DNA from 2 places in the Planococcus massiliensis genome. Region 1 is predicted to be linked to the other one. Evidence: riboswitches for the same ligand, from Rfam matches in the RefSeq annotation. Region 1 holds a riboswitch; the other holds the start of a gene.

Region 1 (7,665 bases):
GCTTGAAGCCGGCGCTGTAAAGTGCTGAGCCGTTTTTTCAAATTCATCTAATTTGGGCGTTGCCTCGTCCATATGTACCCGCAATTCTTTTGAATCGCTGCCCCCTTGGAACAATACATCCAAATCCCATACTTCCGGAAATTTAACCGTCATGATTTTACCCCCTGGTAAACTTAATTTTCTAAAAACACTTATAAGTATACCATTTCCTGCAAAATGTCGGAACCACACGAACTTATGAATGGATTGCTTTTGAAAATTCTCACACGATCTTCACAAACCTTCCTTTTTATGAATATTCTTGGAAGTGAAGTTTGTTGAACCGCTTCCCGACAGGTATACTAAAATAGGAGGGGGGTCTTTTATGGCTAGAATACTGCTGATGACAATCGCATATATCAGCATCATCGTAATCAATTCACTAGCGAATATTTTGCCGCTTAATGGGCAAACCACTGGCGAGATTTCCAACCGCCTTCCGGTTCTATTTACTCCAGCCGGCTATGTATTCTCAATTTGGTCTGTTATTTACATATTATTGGCTATCTGGATTATCGGGTTTTGGATCCGCTACAAAAAAGGGGAAGTCCCGTCAGCCAAAATCACTTTATTCTTTACCTTGAGTGCTGTATTTAATATTGCCTGGCTGTACCTATGGCATTATGAGTTTTTTGCTTGGTCCGTTTTAGCCATCTTTGCCTACTTGGCTTCTTTGATTGCCTTGTATCTGCAATACAGCAATTCCGAGCGCAAACTCACAGAACGCCTTCCAATCTCCGTTAATATGGGATGGCTCAGTGTCGCCGCTATTGCCAACACCAGCTTTGTTTTGACGTTCTACAATTGGAGCGGCTGGGGCTTGAGCGATCAATTATGGACCGTTATCATGCTGACGGTAGCAACTGCTCTCGCACTCCATATTCGCTTCCACCATTTTGACGTTCCTTATGCCCTTGTTTTCGTTTGGGCCTTTATCGGCATTGCCGTGAAACACGGAACCAATGAACTGTTGGTCACGACCGCTTCCCTGTTTTTAAGCGGGGTCATCATCACCGGCATTTTGCTCATCAAAAAAAGATCCTGATAAACAGGATCTTTTTTATGTTTAATTGAGTTTTGTCAGTAAAATGGGCTCGCCTTTAGTGACAAGAACCGTATGTTCAATCTGGGCCACCAGCGATTGGTCAGGCGTGATGAATGTCCAGCCGTCTCCCGATTCCACAATATGCTCAGCTTTCTGAGAAATGAAAGGCTCGACAGCAAGAACCATGCCTTCTTTTAAGATCGTGGTTTCCCATGCATCGTAATAATTCAAAACATGCTGCGGAGCTTCATGCAATGATTTTCCAATGCCGTGTCCCGTTAAGTTCTTAATGACGAACAAACCTTGCTGCTTCGCTTCACGCTCTACCGCTTTTCCGATCTGGTTCAGCTTAGCGCCGGCTTTCACTTTGCTCATCGCCCGGTCAAATGCCGATTCAGCCACTTGGCATAATTTTTCTTTTTCCGGATGGCCATCCCCAACTACAAAAGAAATGCCTGTATCTGCAAAATAGCCTTCATAAGATCCTGACACGTCGATGTTCACGATGTCGCCGTCATTGATGACGCGCTTGCCCGGCATGCCGTGGGCCACTTCTTCGTTCACGCTGATGCATGTATAGCCCGGGAAATCATATTCCGCTTTCGGGCCAGATACGCCGCCAAGCTCTTTGAACATTTTGCCGCCCAGTTCATCCAATTCTTTTGTCGTAACGCCCGGCTTCGTCGCTGCTTTCATCGCTTCGCGAATTTCAGCCACCATGCGCCCTGCTTTCTTCAGCATTTCAATGTCTTTCTCATTCGTTGCAATCATTTGATACCCTTCTTTCAAATTGTCTACTGAAAATTATAGCACACGAAAAGCGCAAGCGCCCGTTTGGTGCCATTTATGAAAAGAGCCGCCGGAGAAATTTCCTCTCCGGCGGCTCTCACTTTTTTCAATTCTAAATTTTTACTGGACTTCGGCATCCACCAATTTAGGGGCAGCGGTGAAAAGCGCCGAACAAACCGCGGCTGCCAATAAGAAAACAGGAATCATATAAGTGGCGTTGTAGACAGCTGAATAAATTAGCACGTTGCCTTCTGCAAACATCCCGAAGAATAAAACACCCGTGATGACATGCATCAGGTAGCGCAAGAAAGATGCGATCAATACGCCGATCACGGCTGCAGCAATCATGCCGCCTGCTTTCCCTTGCTGATGGGCTTTCAAATAACGGCTGCGCATCAGGCCAGCAAAACCGACGGCTCCGTAAGCGACGAGATAATCCAAAATCACTTGCATTACAACAAAACCGAAAGACAACGGCGTAACGGAAATGACGCCGGTTACGATTTGCAGCAACCCGACTAACAGCCCGGTTAAAATTCCGGCTGCTGTGCCTCTTCTAAAAGCCATCAAAACAATAGGGATCATGACCAGGCTGACCGATCCGCCTTGCGGCATTTTAAACGCCACAAAATCCAATACATACCCGAGCGCTCCAAAAATCGCAATCTCCACCATTAACAAAACACGTAAATTTCTCATGACTTCCTCCTTGTGTTGTGCACATCACCAGAAGGGCCGCAGAAAAAAACCATAAAAAGCGGCGCCAGGACAGATCCTGACGCCGCATAAAAGGCAGGTTTCTATCCACATCCCTGCGCAAGCGTTAACTTACAGGTTCGAAGGGTAAGAACAAAACTGTTCACTCTCAGCAAAAGCTCCCCTTGTGGTGTATACATTAAATTCTCTTTCACCTTTCATTGTACACAAGGTCAAATGTGAAAGCAATTCGTTTTAAGTGCTCTTCTTGGGGTACACTTTTAATGATGAACGATTTTGAAAGGTGGTGAAAGCAGCAAGCATCCATTTGCTGCTAAGGACATGATTGACTTACTAAAAGATTTGATTAAAATCAAAAGCGATGATCAAGAAGGCGCCAATCAAGCATTACTGTTTTGTGCCGATTGGCTGAAAGAAAAAGGAGAAACTGTCACGATCCATGAAAACAACGGCTTCAAGATGCTTACTGCCATCAAAGGCGCCGGAGAAGAGACGCTCATCTGGAACGGCCATGTGGACGTGGTGCCTGGACACGAAGAGCAATTCACTCCATTCGAAGAACTTGGACGTTTATATGGCCGCGGCGCAGCCGATATGAAAGCGGGCGTAGCGGCAATGATGCAGGCGTTCATCGAACTCAATGCCTCGGCTTTGGAGAAAACGGTTCAACTACATATTGTCACCGATGAGGAAATCGGCGGCCGCAATACATCGAAATGGTTGGTTGACCAAGGATACCATGGCGACTTTGTCATCTGCGGAGAACCGACAGGCTTAAAAGTCGGGCTCCAATCAAAAGGCATATTACGAATGGATTTGACTTTTAAAGGAAAACCGGCGCATGGCAGCCGCCCTTGGGAAGGCGTCAATGCCATCGAATCAGCAATGAAATACCATATGGCCATGAGCGAATTGCCTTTCCGGAAAGAATCGACGGAATACTACGAGCAGCCATCCGTTAACTTGCCGATCATCAAGGCAGGCGACCGCTATAATGTCGTGCCGGAAATTTGCCATATGTCCTACGATATCCGCTTTATGCCCGGACAGGACAAAGATGAAATCGTCCGGCAAATGGCTGAACTGGCGGATACGTTAAATGTGGATATGGAATATAAAGCAAGCGGTTCTACGCCTGCTTTAACAACGACTCAAGAAAATCCGTATATCCAAATGCTGCAGAAAGCGATTAAAAACGTAACGGATCAGGAAGCGATTCTTTTTGGCCAGCACGGGGCTGCGGATACACGCTACTATGCGGAAGTTACGGGCGGCGAAGGCGCAATTGAATTTGGCCCGAGCGGGGATGACTGGCACGGCAATGCGGAATATGTCACGATCTCCAGTGTCCATGAATACAAAGAAATCCTTGTTGCGCATGCCCTCTTTAAATGAAAAAGGTTTGCGTTTCATGAAATAAGGGAAATCATTAATTAGCGAATCTATGATGGGAGCGATGAATATGGGAATCGGACGCATTGTGAAGACGGCAATTAAGATTGCACCTATTGCCTACCCAATTATTAAAAAAGTGATGGACAGCAAAAAAGCTGGAAATACGACACCTTATAAGACGCCAAACTCCAAACGATAAAAACAAAGCCGCAGCGATTGAAATCGCTGCGGCTTTGTTTTATTCAAATATAAGGAAGAACTTCACGCAAGGCTAAGTAGTCCAATTCCACTTTTTCAGATGGGCGCATGGCCGATGTATTTTCCAACGCCGGCGGATTCTCGGTTGAGGCTGCACCTTGTTCCTGCGCTTGTAGAATCTGTTCGAAACTTAACGGGTTCGGTGCAGGGAGTTCGGTGTTCTCAACTTTCCAGCCTTTCTGGTACTGCTCTAAAAAAGCATTGGCCATCGCTTGATAGCCTGTAAAATTCGGATGGACATCTGCAGGATTCGGCACTTTATCCGTTGGCGATGCACCAAAAGCGGCATCAACCGGAACAAACTGCGCCCCCGCTTTCGCCGCCGATTGTTTTAAAATCGCATTCAAGCGGTCCAGCTGCTTGCCTGTCCCTTCTTTTTGCGAATCACGTACATGCGGATAAGCGAAATAATAGCCCATGACGTAGACGTCCGCTTTCGGGGCTCTTGCTTTCAATTCGGCTAGGATGGCTTCCATGTTCTGCCGCGCCTCATTCAACGCAAAGTCAGCCTGGATTTGCTGAAAAGTCAGCGAGCCTTCTTTTGGATTTACTTGCACTAAGCGCAGTAAGTCATTGGCTCCCGCTGATAGCGTGATGATATTCGCTGAAGCCAACACTTCTTTTGCTTCCGGAGACTTGATTCTCTCCAACACATCTTCTGTCGTAAAGCCTGGGAACGCCAAGTCTTTCGTGAATAAAGCGACAGGCTGATGGCGTGCGAGCTCTCCGGCAATCATATCAGCGTAGCCTGCATCAATTTGGGAATTGGGCGTTTGCCCTGCAGCCAAGGAATCGCCCAACGCTACATAAAACGCAGGTATTTTAATCGCTGCCTGCGCTTGCACCGAAGAACCGAAGAACGTGAAAACCAGCACCAACGCGATTCCTATTTTCTTCACTTTGCTCACCTCTTAAAATGCCCAGTTTCCGTTCCGGAAAACCGGTTCGCTTGAGCCGTCTTCGTAAATGCCGTCAATCGACATCTCGCCGCTGCCGATCATAAAATCTTCGTGAACGATTGATGTGTTCAATCCGATTGACTCCAATTGTGTACGTTCCAAATCACGCGCTCCTTCGTAGCACGTTGGATACGAATCGCCGATTGCCAGGTGGTTTGATGCATTTTCATCGAAAAGCGTATTATAGAAAAGAATATTGGCATCCGAAATAGGCGACTCATGAGGAACTAAAGCTACTTCCCCTAGGTACGCTGCCCCTTCATCCGACTGGATCATTTCATCCAGCAGCTCTTGTCCGACTCCAGCTTCCGCCTTCACAATTTTTCCTTTTTCAAAAGTCAATGTGAAATCATCAATGATATTCCCTTGGTAGACAAGCGGTTTTGTGTTGCGGACAAACCCTTCGACACCATATTTAGCCGGGACTGTATAGACTTCTTCCGTCGGCATATTGGCGATGAACGAATTGCCTTGCGGCGTTTTTGCAGCGCCTGTCAGCCATAGATGCTTTTCCGGAAGAGAAATCGTCAAATCCGTGCCAGGTGCAGTGTAATGCAATTTCGCAAACCGTTTTTCATTCAATTGTGCAGCACGGGTTTCCAAATGCTCAACGTGGTCTGTCCATTTTTGGACAGCATCGCCTTCGCCAATGCGCACTGTTTTAAAGATGGCATTCCAAAGCGCTTCAATTTGCTGATCGCTTTCAAGATCCGGGAATACTTTTTCGGCCCATTTCTTGGAAGGGATGGCGATAATCGACCATGCAATTTTATCCGAGCCCACTGCTTGGCGGTAGTTCTCCAATGCCTTGCCTGCTGATTTCTGTGAATCCGACAGACGTTTCGTCGGGATTCCGGTCAATAAATCCGGATCTTCTGCATCAATCCACAAGAAGGAACCGCCCGTCTTAATGATTTCATCGCGCTGGACAACTGACCATTCCGGATATTCGTTGAACGCTTCGTCCGGCGCCAATTCGTAATGATCGCGTGTATGGACTGGGTCTGCGTAATTGACATGGACGCGCTTCGCGCCAGCTTCATATGCTTTTTTCACCACTAAGCGTGTGAATTCGACGGTATCCGTCGTTGTATTGATCAAAATGATTTGCCCTTTTTGGACATTCAAGCCGACATGGACTGTCAGCTCTGCATATTGTTCCATTTTCTCTTGAAAAGTCATCATTTTTTCCCCTTTTCAGAAACTGTTTTGCTGTTGCCTGCCACCAATTGGCCGCCATGAAGAATTTTTTGGACCGGTTTTGACGGCAATTCTTTCGTGAATTTCTTGTAATGCCGTTCATCTGCGTAAGCGAGCAGCGTCAAGACTTCGCCGTCTGCACCTGCTCGTCCCGTGCGTCCTGAACGGTGCATATACTGCTCCACTGATTGCGGCACGTCCACGTGAATAACGTGGGTAACGGCGTCAATATCCAATCCTCTGGCCGCCACTTCCGTTGCGATTAAAATGGAAACTTCTCCGTTCCGGAACGAATCCAGCGCTTTTTTCCGTTGATCTTTGTTCATTTCCGAGTGCAGTGTCACAATTTTGGCATCGCGGAACTTCAGTTTATTTTCTTTCATCAACAGTTGATCCAGGTTATTGACGAAAGCCAAGCCTTTCATTCCTTCGATATGCGAAATTCTGCGGAGCAGATCCGTTTTATCGCGTTCGTCGACTTTAATGAAAGAATGGGTGACTTTCCCTTGCATCGGCAAGTCTTCCGCTGTAACGCGAAGGCGCGTCGGATGGTTCATCAAACGGTCAGCCACCAATTCGACTTCTTCCGTAATTGTAGCCGACACCAGCACTAACTGGCGGTCGTGCTGCGTTTTTTCAATCAAGTCTTTCATGAGGTTGCGGTGTTCGCGCGCCATCAATTGGTCGCCTTCATCCAGCACCAGCATCCGGATTTCATGCATTTTCAGTTTTTTCGTCTTTACTAATTCACTCAAACGGCCCGGCGTCCCGACAACAATCGCCGGTTTTTTCTTGAGCTTTTCAAGCTGGCGCTGCATATTTGCGCCGCCGATCAATTGTGTGACGGTAACATCCGTGCCTTCTGTCCATTCGCGCAACACGTTGACAATTTGCATCGACAGCTCCTGGGACGGTGCCACAATCATGGCTTGGACGGATTTTTTCTCCGGATTGATGCGCTGCAGAATCGGCAGTACATAAGCCAAAGTTTTTCCGGAACCTGTCGGAGACTCCGCTACGATGTCATTGCCTGCGAGCATTTCAGGAATCATCTGCTCTTGAATCGGCATCGCCTGTTCAAATCCTGCATTTTTCCATTTTTCCTGCCAAATTGGATCCAGTTCATTTATAAAGTTCATCTTTTATTCCACCTTCTTTTCGATGCTAATAGTGTACCATATTTGGCGCCATAGCTGGACATTTTGAAGCACCTCGGCAAACGTTCCGTTTCCATCAAAAAAGCCAGCCCATATTCAGGCTGGC
Region 2 (7,665 bases), 830 kb from region 1:
GGAATACGCCGCAGGGGCGACGATCGCCATCAAAGGAAACCTGGCAGAGATGTTTTTAACCGCTACACTTCAAGCTTATAGGGGGAAAGGCTATCAAAACCGGCTCATTGAAGAACGCATCCGGTTTGCAAAAGAGCAGGGCTGCCGATACATCACGGTAACGACGAAGCCGGGAACTTCGTCTGCACGCAATATGGAAAGGAACGGCTTTGCCTTACTGTATCAACGAGCCATACTGAAAAGCCCGCCATTGACAAAATGAGCGGGTTTCTGGTTTTCAAATGTAGAAAATTACATGAGGGTCATTTATTTGAACAAAAGAGTAAGCAAAAACAGGAAAAGGCTGTCGAGAATAAACACAAGAGCGTTTTCACAAATACTTGTAATAAACTACATAAGGATATTTTAAAAAACAAAAACCAGCAGCAAGAAAAAGAGAGCCTCAAAAGAAGCCCTCAAACATCAAAACCAATATCCAGCAGAACAGCTGGCAACCAGCAAAAGAAGAAAAACTGCTGTCATGGCTGCATCCACTTTTCTAAGCTTAATTACCTCGAAATAGTCAGATCTTGCTTCACCAGTAAAACCCCTTGCTTCCATCGCAAACGCGGAACGCTCCGCATTCCGGACAGCACCGGCTAGCATCGGAATCAAGATTCTTCGCATGCCGAGCAGGCGGCGCAGTGCATTTTTTTCAAGTTCAGCGCCGCGGAGCCGATGGGCTTGCTGGATTTGCTGGAATTGATCTTTCATCACGGGTAGGAATTGATAGCCAACGAGAACGCCGTAGGCAAGTTTTGGAGACAGTTTCAATTGCTGCATCAAACTCATGATGAATTTCACCGGATCGGTTGTAAAAGCGAACATGAGTGAGAGTGTAGAAAATGCCATGACTCGGAACGCGAGCGACAAGGCGGTTTGCAACTGTTCAGCAGTCACTTGGAATTCGAGAAATGACCATACAACGTCGCCGTTAGTATCGGCAGCAAATACGATGGTCGTCCATAAATAGCCAAAAGCGCCTAACGCAAAGGGCAGCATGAACAAGGACCAGGCCTTCCAGTTCACTTTGCTCATGAACACTTGCAAGAGCAGAACGCCAATCCAAAAAATGAATGGTGTCCACGGATTAAAGAAAAAGGCGATGGCAAACATCGAAAGGGCCACCAAGACGAACTTTAGCGAAGGGTTCATGTCATGCAAAAGATTCCGCAAGCCGTCCAGCTCCTTTCGGTGGAAGCAAGTGATGTTCAGCGAGCAATTCGCCATGATTCCAAACATCTTGAGCAGGATATTTTCCTGTCATTTTTCCGTCTTTTATCAGCAGGACAGAATCGGCAAGGCTCTCAGCAAACTCCATATCGTGTGTGACGATCAAGAAAGTGACTCCTTCATCCGCCCGTTCCGAAATCAGCCGATGCAATTCGAGAAGTGCCGCAGCGTCCTGCCCGGAAGTGGGTTCATCCATCAGAAGGACTGTGCGGCGGTCGGCAAGCATCGCACCGGTCGCGACACGGCGTTTTTGACCATGGCTCACTGAAAACGGATGGGCGTTTTCAATTTCTTTCAAGCGGAGGCGCTCCATTAAATCGTTCAATTGGGCTGAAGAGGCAATGCCTGAAAACGCCAACTCTCTTACTACAGTTTTTTCCAAAAATAGATACTCGGGAGACTGCGGCACGAATCCGATGCCGGGCGATTGAATGCTGCCCGCATCAAGCGCATAAATGCCGCACAATGCTTTTAATAATGACGACTTTCCGCTGCCGTTTGGCCCAGCGACAATCATGATTTCGCCCCGGTTTGCGGTAAATGATAAGCCGGATAAAAGTTCTTTTCCGTGGGCTTTAACTGCCATTCCGTTGACCTTCAAAACTGTTTCTGGAACCATCGTCGAAGCCCGTTCCGGCAATAAAACAGGGGGATGAGCTGTAGCTAATTTATCGCCAATTATAGAGCCGGAACGATCCAATTGGATTTCTCGGCTGAAAAAGGAATCCCATAAATCCAGCCGGTGCTCCACACCGACAATGGTCAAATCCAATTCATGCTGCAGACGGTCGAGCCAGAGGATGAATTCTTTTGCAGTCACCGGATCCAAATGTGAAATCGGTTCATCCAAAAGCAGCACTTCAGGCTCCATGATCAATGCACAAGCAGCAGCCACTCGCTGCTTCATTCCGCCGGATAAGGATTGGATCACTTCGTGGCGAAGAGCGGACAACCCGGTCAACGCCAAAACCTCCGTTATTTTTTGCTTCATCATTTCGCGCGGAACATGCAAGTTCTCCAGCGTAAAGGCCAGTTCTTCCTCGACAGTCGGCATACAGAACTGGGAATCGGGGTCTTGAAAAACGGTCGCAATCCGATGGTTGATTTCACCAGGCGCATATTCTTCAGCATCTTTGCCAAAAAGCTGGAGGCTTCCTGAAATTATTCCATCGCAGTTGAACGGATATAAGCGATTCAGCAAATAGACCAGCGTGCTTTTTCCGCAGCCGCTCGGCCCTGAAATGACAACGCGTTCGCCGCGGTGAATATCAAAAGATAAATCGGTTAAAGTAAGTTGTTCGTCATCAGGAAAACGGAAACGGACATTTCGAAAAGAAAAAATCGTCTCATGCACGGGCATCACCCTTCGTTGAACGGGAAATCGCATAGCCGCGAAGCGAACCGGTCGCAAGCAGCCCGTCAGAGATGAATTTCCCGCCGATTCCCGCAATGGCCATGCCGCTGATCACGCGAAGCGTAAACATCAAAGCGACAAAGGAAGGATCAAGCGCGGCATAGCCGGAGATGAAATAGCCGTAAACAAAACTGAAAACGGCCGAACCGGCACCGGCAAGCATCAGCACCGCAAGATTGAAATGCTTATAGCCGGTTAGTGCAAATGCGGCTTCTGCGCCTAATCCTTGAACGATGCCGGACAGAAGAAGGCGGGGGCCGACCGCATTCCCGAGCAGGACTTCAATTGCCGCAGCCATCGATTCCGATAGGACGGCTGCACCGGGTTTCCGGATGATGTTCATGCAGATGATGGAAACGATGAACCAGATGCCGAACATCCATTCATAAGCGAGGGGTCCGATCACAGCGGCCCAGATGTTCGAGACATGGACGAACACTAGGTAAACGATGCCGAACACGACCGCAAACAAAGACATCAATACCACTTCTTTTAATTTCCACGATTTCAGCATTTTATTTGCCTCCGTGGGAAGGACTGTTGATGCTCATCGAAACCGTCATGACAAGGTGGCGATGCTCCTCAGAACGCGCATTTGCAAATGCTTCTTCGTAAAAGGCAAAGACGTCATGGATGTCGCCGTGGATGCCGCTCGCGTAATGCATCGAGTCGTTGAAGACGCCGCGTTCTTTTGCCCGGTCAACTTCCCGGTAAATGACCGCCATGTAATCCGGATTGTTCATCGGATAAAGCGCAAATTGCGAAGAAACGTATTGCTTCGTCGCATCCGTATTCAACAGTTCATCCGATTTTTCCAAATACACATCTCCTGCCGAATCGCCAGGGCAGCCGATGGAAAACGTGCCGGAAAGTGCCACGTGTTCACCAGTTTTCGCCGCATGCAAGGCAAGCGCTTTTGCGACATTGAAGACGTGATTCTGTTTTCCCCGAATGACGGTCGAGACGTCGTCTGTGTGCATCCAAACATTTGAGGTATCGGTTTCGTTCAGCGCCCCTTTGATGATTTTGATGAAATCGCCAGTCATCGGATGAAGCGAAAAGCGAAATCCGACAATCGGGCTCGTGCCGCATTGCAATGGTTCCATATTGAATTCCTCCTAAAAATGTACACAAAAAAGGCCGCATCCGTGAAGATGCAGCCATAATCTACAAATAATTTCAAAAGGAATCATTTCAGAAATGCGCCGCACTTCCTCACGCAGGTCCTAACCTGATCGAGTTATAAGGGATCGAAGCTTGCGCTTGCATCTCAGCCATAATGGGCACCCCTAGTGCAGTAAACGGTATGCGGTTTTTGTGGGCCGGGTTTGCCCGGTTGAGTTCAGTGTAGCGGATATGAATAAATAAGTAAAGGCCAAAAGATCTAAAAAGGAAAGGGGAAGATACTCTGAATTCAAGTATTTCTTTCCAAAGTAATGTGCTATTATATGTAAGTTATTCCATTAAGAAGGGAAGAGGATTATTGGACAGGTCAGCAATTCAATCGAACAGGGAAACCATTTATTTTATCATCAGCTTAATCTTTAGCATCCTGGTTTATGTATTCGCCATCATTTCCGTCGTCGGCATTGCCATCGCACTTATTATTTTTGCTTTCATGCTTTTTGCCAACGCGATGATGTTGGGATCCATACGCGGAAACGGCATGCGGATCCACGAACGCCAATTTCCGGATGTCTACGAGAGAGTGCAAATTCTTTCAAAAGAAATGGAGCTTAAGAAAGTTCCGGAAGTTTTTGTGATCCAATCAGAAGGTGCATTGAACGCCTTTGCGACCCGCTTTTTCGGGCGCGATATGGTCGTTTTGTATTCGGAAGTGTTTGAACTGGCACGCGAACAGGGACAAGCAGAACTCGATTTTATCATCGCGCATGAACTGGCACACGTAAAACGCCGCCATGTCTGGAAGAACCTTTTGATTGTGCCAGCCGGGTTTATTCCATTCCTGAGCCAAGCGTACAGCCGCTCATGTGAATACACGTGCGACCGGCATGCTGCTTTTGCCATTCAGAACGCTGCAGCAGCGAAACGGGCGCTGACGCTTCTTGGCATCGGCAAAAAAATGTACACCGAAGTCAATGAAGAGGCATACCGCGAACAGATTTCGACCGAATCAAACGGCATCGTCTGGTTGAGCGAAGTGCTTTCTTCGCACCCGCTCTTGCCAAAACGCATTCAGGCGATCCAGCAATTTGAAGAGAGCGATGCCCGGGTCTATACCCAGAACACCGGAAGAATTGCTATCGGCGCCGCGCTGATTTTTGCAGGGATCATGGGCGTTTATTTTGTCAGTATCGCTCTTTTTGCTGGTGGGACCTTAGTCTATTCTCAATTTCTAAGCGGCTTTGATGATGCACTTTATAGCGACGAAGGGTTTTCCGTTGAAGGGCAAACAGCGCTTATTGCGGCCGCGGACGAAGGGAATCTCGTTGATGCGGAAGCGGCTATAGCGGATGGCGACGATGTGGATGCTGTCGACTCCGGCGGTGCCTCCGCCTTGATGTATGCCGTCTATAACGGCGACAGCGAAATGGCTTCACTCCTCATTGATGCGGGAGCCGATGTCAATACGGAAGACGATTACGACACAGCAATCGGCACGGCCATCTACTACGAAGACTATGGGATGGCACAGCTACTCTTTGAGAGAGGTGCGGACCCGACCATTGCAGGAAATGACGGCATGTCAGCCATGGATTATACGGAAGCGTCAACGGAAGCTGAGTTTGCGGATTATTTGACAGCAAATAACTGAGTCTGCAAACTTTCTGCAAAATGTGAAAAAAGTGAACCTGCCGAAAGATTGGCAGGTTCTTTTTTGCTTAGAATGTGGCATATCTTTAATATAGTGGTATACTGTTTAAATGAAAATTGGCAATCAATTTTTAACAAATTAGTCTAAGATCATATAGTTAGTTGAAAGAAGGTTTGAGTGATTACACTTTCAATACAGCAGCGTGAACAGCAGTTTGCTAATTTAGTTCGTGCTTATCGGAAAAAACATGTGGGCAAAGGTCCTGAAAAAATAAAAGTGACGTTTCAAAACAATTGGGCCATCGCTCATATGAGTGGCAGCCTAAGTCCAGTGGAACATTTTATGATTCAGAACGAAAATGGGAGAGATATGATTCGGCAGGCTCGAACGCAGATGATCAAGGAGCTGTACAATCAAATTCCCCCCACTGACATGGAAGAATTGGTTGGTGCGAAATTCGAGAAGTTGTTTACAGATATTCATGTCGAGGACGACGAAGTGATTTCGATATTTGTTTTTGATCAGCCGATTGATGAGCAGTTAAAAACGAATTGCATATAAAAAGCGGCGGATTGGGATAAGGTACGCAAGTGCAATTAACTAACCACCATTCTACAGGTTAACCATACCTGTAGAATGGTGGTTTTTGTATTTTTAAAAGTTCACAATAGACTGACATTAGCGAAGTATTCATGCGGGGTCGAGTTGAAAAATTGGAGGAATTGGGCGTGTTTTGGACGATTTTAATCATTATTGGAGTAACCGCATATGCTGCCAGTGGAGCGCTGGTGGCCATTGAAGCGGAATTTTCATTTGTCGGCGTATTTGTATTGGGATTAACGACTGCTTTTGGGGGAGGGACGATCCGGAATTTATTGATCGGGGCGCCGGTTTCTGCTCTATGGGAATCACAGACAATTGCGATTGTGTTTGCGACCCTCGCCATCATTGTCCTATTGCCCTTGAAGTGGACCCAGCACTGGAAAAGGTGGGGGCTCTTATTTGACTCGATTGGACTCGCCACTTTTGCGCTGCAAGGTGCGCTGACGGTAAAACTTGTTAATGGCCATCTCGGTCTCATGCTATTGGCTGCAATGTTCACGGGACTTGGCGGCGGGATGATCCGCGATCTACTAGCAGGCAAAAAACCGCTCGCGTTAAAAGAAGAGATCCACGCTGTATTGGCGATGTTCTGCGGCGTTTATGTCTGGCTCGGCTGGACTTCGCCGCTGCTGTTGACCCTTGCTGTTTTCATCGTCGTGGGCATTCGGATGCTAGCAGTGAATTATGGTCTGCGTTTCATGTTTTTCCGCTTCGGAAGAAAAGAGCAAATCGAGAATTAACGAAAATAAACCATCGATTTTACCAATGCAAAGTATGTTACCCTTGAGTGAAGAATATGCGAATAAAGGTGGAATCACATGGAAAGGTCACTTGTCTGCATCACTGCATTTTCCAATAAATTTTGGAAAATTAAAGTGCAAGGGAATATGTTTATCGTGTCTTACGGAAAAATCGGAACGCAAGGCTCCATTAATACGAAAGAGTTTTCTTCGGAAGAACATTGCCTGCGAGAAGCGAATAAGCTGATCCAGTCAAAACTGAAAAAAGGCTACCGGGACCAGGGAGAGGATAGCGGTCAAGCCATGCAAATGACTGAAGCGGAATTTTGGCGGCTAATCGATGCCGCCCATCAAAGGGGCGACTACATGGAAGAACAGCTTGAATGGCTTACAGCGTATTTGTCGAGAAAATCCATCCGTGAAATCGTTCATTTTGATATTCAATTCAATCGGGTTTATCAAAAATCGTATACGTCCGATTTGTGGGCTGCAGCCTATATCATTATGGGCGGCTGTTCAGACGATTCCTTTGATTATTTTCGCGCCTGGCTCGTGTTCTTAGGGAAAGATGCGTACGAAAAAGCGTTGGCCGATCCTGAGAGCATCATGCCTTATTTGGGAAAAGAAGAAGATGTACCGGAGTTTGAAGATTTGCTGACGTGCGCGACGATTGCGTTTGAAGAAAAGACGGGGCTTGAGCAAGAGGATTACCTCGAGATCTATTATTCGCTGGCAGATGAAAAGCCGGATCCGGAAATTGACTTTGACTGGGATGAAGATGACGAAGAAACCTTGAGCCGCAAGTTTCCGAAGCTATGGGCGAAATACGGGGAATATCCTTTAGGATAATAGGGTCGAGC

Evidence for each region. A riboswitch is a leader RNA that binds a small molecule or an ion and turns the genes downstream of it on or off. The one in region 1 is predicted to bind thiamine pyrophosphate.
Region 2: it holds a riboswitch for thiamine pyrophosphate, as region 1 does, so the genes downstream of both, BN1080_RS07990 (YkoF family thiamine/hydroxymethylpyrimidine-binding protein) here and thiT (energy-coupled thiamine transporter ThiT) in region 1, are expected to answer to the same signal.

Annotation. Positions count from the first base shown of each region.
Region 1 covers NZ_CCXS01000001.1:2,472,336-2,480,000, forward strand. The annotation lists gene BN1080_RS12420 (M3 family oligoendopeptidase) at 1-153, opposite strand, end outside; gene BN1080_RS12425 (tryptophan-rich sensory protein) at 365-1,084, shown strand; gene map (type I methionyl aminopeptidase) at 1,106-1,855, opposite strand; gene thiT (energy-coupled thiamine transporter ThiT) at 1,994-2,572, opposite strand; TPP riboswitch at 2,666-2,765, opposite strand; gene BN1080_RS12440 (M20 family metallopeptidase) at 2,912-3,985, shown strand; gene BN1080_RS17465 (hypothetical protein) at 4,053-4,184, shown strand; gene BN1080_RS12445 (SGNH/GDSL hydrolase family protein) at 4,228-5,142, opposite strand; gene BN1080_RS12450 (aminopeptidase) at 5,155-6,384, opposite strand; gene BN1080_RS12455 (DEAD/DEAH box helicase) at 6,384-7,541, opposite strand.
Region 2 covers NZ_CCXS01000001.1:1,643,576-1,651,240, forward strand. The annotation lists gene BN1080_RS07970 (GNAT family N-acetyltransferase) at 1-262, shown strand, start outside; gene BN1080_RS07975 (energy-coupling factor transporter transmembrane component T family protein) at 463-1,215, opposite strand; gene BN1080_RS07980 (ABC transporter ATP-binding protein) at 1,196-2,626, opposite strand; gene BN1080_RS07985 (ECF transporter S component) at 2,619-3,200, opposite strand; gene BN1080_RS07990 (YkoF family thiamine/hydroxymethylpyrimidine-binding protein) at 3,202-3,792, opposite strand; TPP riboswitch at 3,882-3,987, opposite strand; gene BN1080_RS07995 (M48 family metallopeptidase) at 4,170-5,462, shown strand; gene BN1080_RS08000 (Na-translocating system protein MpsC family protein) at 5,640-6,023, shown strand; gene BN1080_RS08005 (trimeric intracellular cation channel family protein) at 6,191-6,805, shown strand; gene BN1080_RS08010 (DUF4240 domain-containing protein) at 6,884-7,654, shown strand.